2 regions of the Collinsella sp. TF12-2AT genome follow, and region 2 is predicted to be linked to the other one. Evidence: riboswitches for the same ligand, from Rfam matches in the RefSeq annotation. Region 2 holds a riboswitch; the other holds the start of a gene.
What was found. A riboswitch is a leader RNA that binds a small molecule or an ion and turns the genes downstream of it on or off. The one in region 2 is predicted to bind thiamine pyrophosphate.

Region 1 (3,408 bases), on a different contig from region 2:
TCGACAAATGCATTAACGGCAAAGGAATAATGCTGGCAGCTCACACTAAAGTGCGGCACCTGCTCGGACGTGCCTTTGTACTTGCCCTCGAGCAGGTCGGCCTGGTCGAGCACCTGGCGCGCGTAGCCCAAGAAGGTCTCGCCTTCCTCGGACACAATGACGCCCTTGTTGGTGCGCTCAAAGATGTGTACACCCATCTCGTTTTCGAGATCGCGAATTGACGCGGTAATCGAAGGCTGCGACACAAAGAGCCGGCGCGAGGCCTCGGTGATGCTGCCGCATTCGGCAACTTTGACGACATATCTGAGCTGCTGGAGCTTCATGGCTTTCTCCCTAGACGTTCGTGACGTCGAAACCCGTCGCGTCCATCTGACGCATAAACGACGGCATCTCCCCCGTCGCGGCGCAGGCGGCAATCTGATGCAGAGCCCCGGCAACCGCATCATCTGCCGCAGCGCCGATATGCCAGCGCGCGGCAGCCGTGACGGCCTCGTTGGCATTGGCGACTGCAACGGAATTGGGAACGGCATCGATCATGGGCAAATCGTTATCGGAATCGCCGAATACGGCCACATCGTCGGGCGTCAGGCCCAAAGCGCGCGCCAGCTCCAGCGCAGCACAGCCCTTGTCCCAGCCGGTCGGAAGAACGTCGAACAGGCGCACGCGGTTGTTGGGAAACACGAGCGAGAGCTCCGGCACCTCGACGGCAACACGCTCGCGCAGCTCGGCGAGCTCCTCGCGCGAACGGGCACTCCAGATATTCGCCTTGTATACCGGGGCATCGTCAACGACAGGGCGACAGGGAGCCTCTTCGCCCTTGAGCCACGCGTTGCCGCCTGACTCCATGGCGCGACGCACACGCTCGGGATCGCTTGTCACGCAATAGGCGTCGTTGTCCCAAAAGTCATCACCCAGACGGTAGACCTTCAAATAGGTATCGTCGGTCTCTTGCTCCAGGTAGTCGGCCAGGCGCATAAGGGCATCGTTATCAGTTGCGCGCGAGGCAACCGCCTCGCCATCGACAAACATCACCTGGCCGTTGCAAAACGCACCGGTCGAGAAGCACTCGGAGCGATTGCGGAACATCCAGCCCATCGCGGACGGCTGGCGACCCGAAACCGGGCCAAAATGCAGGCCCGCCGCCTGCATGGCATGAATGCCCTCGATGGCGCAGTCGCTGGCGCCATCGTGTCCAGCAGGAATCAGCGTATCGTCCATATCGGTCAGCACAAGTTTGATCATAAGGTCCCCTCGGTCATTCTTTATCCCGTCTATTGTAACGACCTGCCAATAAGGGACAGGTTTATCTTGGCAGGTTTTATCTGGGAAAATGCAGCGCCCCTGTTGCCACCTGCCAAAATAAACCTGTCCCATATTGGCAGGTGCGCTAGTATAGGGAACAACAGATTCGATGCGGGAGTGCCGGCGGTGCAAACCACAAGGCTGAGAGGGCATAGGGCCCAATCCTTTGAACCTGTCAGTTAATGCTGGCGTAGGGAGCATGCCGCCTTTACAGGGGCGCTGTCTATGCACAGCGCCCCTTTTCTATGCCAAGGAGGCATGTGCAGTGATTGATTCGGAACAGCTTAAGCAACATATGGTCAAGGCCGTAGAGGAGATTCGAGCCACCAATCCGATGGCCGGCTCCATCACCAACACGGTGACGATCGACTTTGTCGCCAACGCGCAGCTCGCCGTGGGCGGTTCGGCCGCCATGGTCTATCTGCCCGACGAGGGCGAGGCGCTCGTTGCCGGCGGCGCCGCCATCTATCTCAACATGGGCACGCTCTTCCCCATCTACGAGCAGACGATTCCCCGCGCGGCCAAGGCGGCACACGACGCCGGCAAGCCCTGGGTGCTCGATCCGGTGGGTCTGGGCATCGGTAGCCTGCGCACCCAGCTGGTAAACGAGCTCAAGCAGTACAAGCCCGCCATCGTACGCGGCAACGCCTCCGAGATCATCGCACTCTCCGGCCTGTGGGGTCTTGAGGGCGAGTCGGCCGATCTGAGCCGCGTACGTGGTGTCGATACCACCGACACGGTCGACGCCGCCCGCGATGCCGCCGTGGCGCTCGCTCGCCACACCGGCGGCGCCGTTGTGGTCTCGGGCGAAGTCGACCTGATTACCGACGGCACGACCGTGGCCAAATCCCACGGCGGCAGCCCGCTCATGTCAAAGATTACCGGCTGCGGTTGCTCGCAGGGCGGCGTGCTGGCCGTGTACGCCTGCGCTGCCGATCCGTTTACGGCAGCAGTCTGCGGTACCGCCGTCTACAACGTCGCCGGCACGCGTGCCGCCGCCGTCGCCGATGCCCCGGCAAGCTTTAAGGCCGCCTTTATCGACGAGCTCTACCGCGCAACCGCCCAAGACATCGCCGATAACCAACTCGAGCTCGAGGAGGCATAAGCCATGTCCGAGCCCGCAACCAATGCCGGCATGAACACGCTCGTCGCCGTGGCCATCGCCCCGTGCGGCACCGGCGATGAACTGTCCGCCGAGGTCGCCGAAGTCGTGCGCGTCATTCGCGAGAGCGGCCTTCCCAACCGCACCACCTCGATGTTCACCGAGATCGAGGGCGACTGGGACGAGGTCATGCAGGTCGTGCGCGACGCGACCTTTGTGTTAGCGAGCAAGGGCATCCGAACCGAAGTCGTGCTCAAAGCCGATATTCGACCTGGATTTACCGACACCATGACCGGCAAACTCGAGCGCATGGAAGCGCAGATCAAAAAGCAGGAGGAAGCACGATGAGCATCCGCGACAACCTTGATATCTCGGCCTATCTGGTACTCGGCCCCGAAAATACCCTCGGACGCCCCGTGGGCGATGTGGTGGCCCAGGCACTCGACGCCGGCTTTACCTGCATCCAGGTGCGCTCCAAGGTGGCAAGCGCCCGCGAGATCATTGCGCTGACCGGCGACGCCGCGCAGGCAATCGCACAGGCCGGCAAGACCGGTCAGGTCGCCTTGCTGATCGATGACCGCCTTGACTGCGTACTCGCCGCACGCGAGCAGGGCATTGCGGTCGACGGCGTGCACGTGGGCCAGAGCGATATTCCCGTCGAGGTCTGTCGCAAGCTGCTGGGCCCCGACGCCATCGTGGGCCTTTCGGCCCGTTGCGAGGAAATGCTCGAGTACGTCAAGACCGCCGACATGAGTCTGGTCGACTACCTGGGCATCGGCCCGCTCCACGAGACCGAGACCAAGCGCGACTGCGGACGCGCAGCCGATGGCTCCATCATCACCAAGAGCTTTGAGGACCTGGCCGCACTCCACGCGGCAAGCCCCGTGCCCATCGTGGTGGGCGGCGGCGTTAAGACGGCCGACTTGCCGCAGCTCAAGGCAACCGGCGTCGACGGCTTCTTTGTGGTGAGCGCCGTCTGCAGCGCCGACGATCCCTACGCCGCG
Region 2 (3,408 bases):
TGACGGGGTCGACAACGATGTTTTGCGCATCCCATGCGCTCAAGCGGTCGGCGATAACCTCGATAATCTCGGCAGAGGAAACCATGCCGATTTTGACTGCGTTGGGGCGGATATCGTCAAAAACGGCATCGATCTGCGCCGCGACAATATCCGGGGAGATGTTCTGCACGGCGGTGACGCCCAGTGTGTTTTGCGCTGTGATGGCGGTGATGGCCGTCTCGGCATACAGGCGGTGCGCTGTGATGGTCTTGATGTCGGCCTGAATGCCGGCGCCGCCGCTGGAATCGGATCCTGCGATGGACAGGACGGCGGGTACCTTACTGCGATCCATGTTCGCTCCCTTGTCCGGTCGGAATCAAATGGGTCTTTAAGCCTGCATTATAAAGATGCCCGGGCCGGCTGTATGCCGATCCCGGGCGGGTGATGCAATCTTTACGCAAATGTAAGCAAATGTTCACATGTCAACAATTGACGAGCACCTTGTTGCCGATTGTGGCTCCAGTGACGCGTTAATCCTCCATGCCAAGATCGATCGTCGTGCCCTCGAACACCTTGTTGACGGTACGGACGGCGCACATCTTGCCACACATGGTGCAGGTGCCCTCGGTGGCGGCGGGGGATTCCTCGTAGCGCTTCTTACCGGTGACCGGATCGAGAGCACACTTCCACATGGCATCCCAGTCGAGCTTGCGGCGTGCCTGGCCCATCTTGTCGTCCATGTCGCGGGCGTGCGGCACCTTCTTGGCGATATCGGCGGCGTGCGCGGCAATCTTGGTGGCCATGAGGCCATCGAGCACGTCCTGGGCGTTGGGCAGGCACAGGTGCTCAGCCGGCGTCACGTAGCACAGGAAGTCGGCACCGGAGCTGGCGGAGATGGCGCCGCCGATGGCAGCGGTGATGTGGTCGTAACCCACGCCGATATCGGTCACCAGCGGCCCGAGCACATAGAACGGGGCGTTGTGGCACAGACGCTTCTGCAGTTTCATGTTGGCGGCGATCTCGTCGAGCGCCATGTGGCCCGGGCCCTCGACCATGACCTGGACGCCGGCGGCCCAGGCGCGCTTGCACAGCTTGCCCAGCTCGATCATCTCGGCGGTCTCGGTGGCGTCGTTGGAGTCGTAGAGACAGCCCGGGCGGCAGGAGTCGCCGAGCGAGATCGTCACATCGTACTCGTGGCAGATCTCGAGCACCTCGTCGTAAAACTCGTAGAAGGGGTTCTCGTTGCCGGTGACCTCCATCCAGCCAAACAGCAGCGAGCCGCCGCGGCTGACGATGTTCATCAGGCGGCCGGTCTCCTTAAAGGTCTTGATGACCGATTTGTTGATGCCGCAGTGGATGGTCATAAAGTCCACGCCGTCCTCGGCGTGTGCGCGCACGACCTCGAGCAGGTCGTCCTTGGTAAGCTTGACCAGCGGCTTTTCCATGTAGCCGATGGCGTCGTACATGGGCACCGTGCCCACCATGAGCGGCGTCTCGTCGATGAGCTGCTGGCGGAACTGGCGCGTCTTGCCCGAGTTGGAGAGGTCCATGATGGCGTCGGCGCCAAAGTCCTCGGCGATCTTGACCTTCTTCCACTCCTCGGCGGCATCGGCCTTGTCGCCCGAGATGCCCAGGTTGACGTTGACCTTGGTGGCCAGGCCCTCGCCGACACCAAAGGCGCGCATGCCCTTTTTGATATGCACGATGTTGGCGGGAATGGCGATGCGGCCGTCGGCCACGCGCTCGCGGATGTACTCGGGGTCGCGATGCTCGCGCTCGGCGACCTCCTTCATCTGCGGTGTGATCTGCCCGGCGCGGGCGAAGTCGATTTGCGTGACGAGCTTGGGCTCGGTCTGTGTGCTCATTGGCACGGCTCCCTTCGTTGGCATTACCCATATCAGGTTTGCGGGTCAGGGCGGGCGCGCCCAATCTCAGCCTGTCGTCTTGTCCTGCAAGCTCCCCGTTATGTCATGGGCTCAAGTATAGCCTGAATGGGTACGATTGGGCCAACGAGCGTGCCTGTGGGGAGGCGAACATGGAAGACAAGCATCTATATCGAGAGACGCAATGGGATGTATCGGCCGAGGAAAGCCGTGCGCACCATGGCCTTGTCGCGATTGGCTTTGCGGTGCTTGCCGTGCTGGTGATTGCCTTTTGTATCTGGACGTATGGTGGTCGCGGCGGCGCTGCCTGGGAGTTTGAGGCCGACGATGCCCTGCCGATCATGACGGTGAAGGTCGCTGGTGGTAACACGGTGGCCGCGCCGGGCGACTATTGGTATCCGCGCGACGAGTTTGTGCAGCTGCAGCTGAGCGGTGGCTCCATTCCTGGTGAAGAGATCGAGCGCGTGACCTTCGATGCGTCGCTTAAGACGCTGTCGGTCGAGCTCAAAGATCAGGGGGACGTTCCCACGACCATGGACATTGCGCTGACGGAATGGCGCCTGGAGCCTCCGACGGGTGTTGCGGTGTCCGAGGTTGAGCATGTCAAGATTACCTATCAGGACGGCTCGACAAATGAAATTGCCAAAGCCGACGGCTTGGCGGAATAGACGCCGTGCCTAGGCGGCACATTCAAAAGTAGCGGTGATCCTACAAGGCCTGTTCGTTCAGGAAGACCAAAGTGTTTTTATTTGAAAGCTCGGGAAAGTGGCGATAACCAACGTCGAACGCGGTGAGCCCGCTTACATCCTCGAGCTTGTTTTCTGCCATCCAGCGCACCATGGAGCCGCGTGCCTTTTTGCTGGCGGTCGAGCGCTGGATGGGCTTGCCGTTGCGGATGCCTTCGCCAAAGAGGCATGTGACGACCGTGGCATCGGTGGTGAGGCGGGGCAGAACGGCTTTGGCGTATTCCGCGCTGGCGAGGTTGACGATCGTAGCGTTGGAGCCTGCCGGAGCGATGGCCCGTGCGAGCTTGTCGCCCCAAAACGCATAGAGGTCTCGGGCATCGTCGACGGCAAGCTTCGCGCCCATCTCCAGCCGATACGGTTCAACGGCATGAAAGGGGCGTACGCATCCGTAAAGGCCCGATAGGATCCACAGATGGTCTTGCAGCCATGCGAGCTGCGCGGAATCCATCACCTCGGGTGCCATGCTCTGGTATTGAATGCCGTGATAGGACATGACGGCAGGGGAGAGGTGACGGGCGAGTGCGGGATTGTCGAGATCGCCGTTTTTCAGGATGGGCCCAAACTCATGCAGGGTGTTGAGGCAAGGCCCCAGCAGTTTGTCACTCACGTTCCAGAGCGCCTGCAGACCTCCGCTGCCTTCATTCCGCTCGATATCTAGCAGTGCGCGGTGGAGGCGAGCCGTCTCGTGCGCAAAAGGTGGAATGCCCAGGACTTCAAAAGCATCTTGGGCCGCACGCATCTGCTTGGCGGGCGAAATGATGACCTGCAGCATGGACTCTCCTCTGCCAAAAAGGAAGTTG

Region 1: another riboswitch for thiamine pyrophosphate. It lies ahead of thiM (hydroxyethylthiazole kinase); the one in region 2 lies ahead of thiC (phosphomethylpyrimidine synthase ThiC).

Annotation. Positions count from the first base shown of each region.
Region 1 covers NZ_QSQK01000001.1:140,809-144,216, forward strand. The annotation lists gene DXD24_RS00560 (LysR family transcriptional regulator) at 1-323, opposite strand, end outside; gene DXD24_RS00565 (HAD-IIB family hydrolase) at 334-1,242, opposite strand; TPP riboswitch at 1,406-1,516, shown strand; gene thiM (hydroxyethylthiazole kinase) at 1,568-2,407, shown strand; gene DXD24_RS00575 (thiamine-binding protein) at 2,411-2,752, shown strand; gene DXD24_RS00580 (thiamine phosphate synthase) at 2,749-3,408, shown strand, end outside.
Region 2 covers NZ_QSQK01000010.1:47,801-51,208, forward strand. The annotation lists gene thiD (bifunctional hydroxymethylpyrimidine kinase/phosphomethylpyrimidine kinase) at 1-331, opposite strand, end outside; gene thiC (phosphomethylpyrimidine synthase ThiC) at 510-1,844, opposite strand; TPP riboswitch at 1,836-1,952, opposite strand; gene DXD24_RS07550 (hypothetical protein) at 2,015-2,530, shown strand; gene DXD24_RS07555 (YaaA family protein) at 2,571-3,380, opposite strand.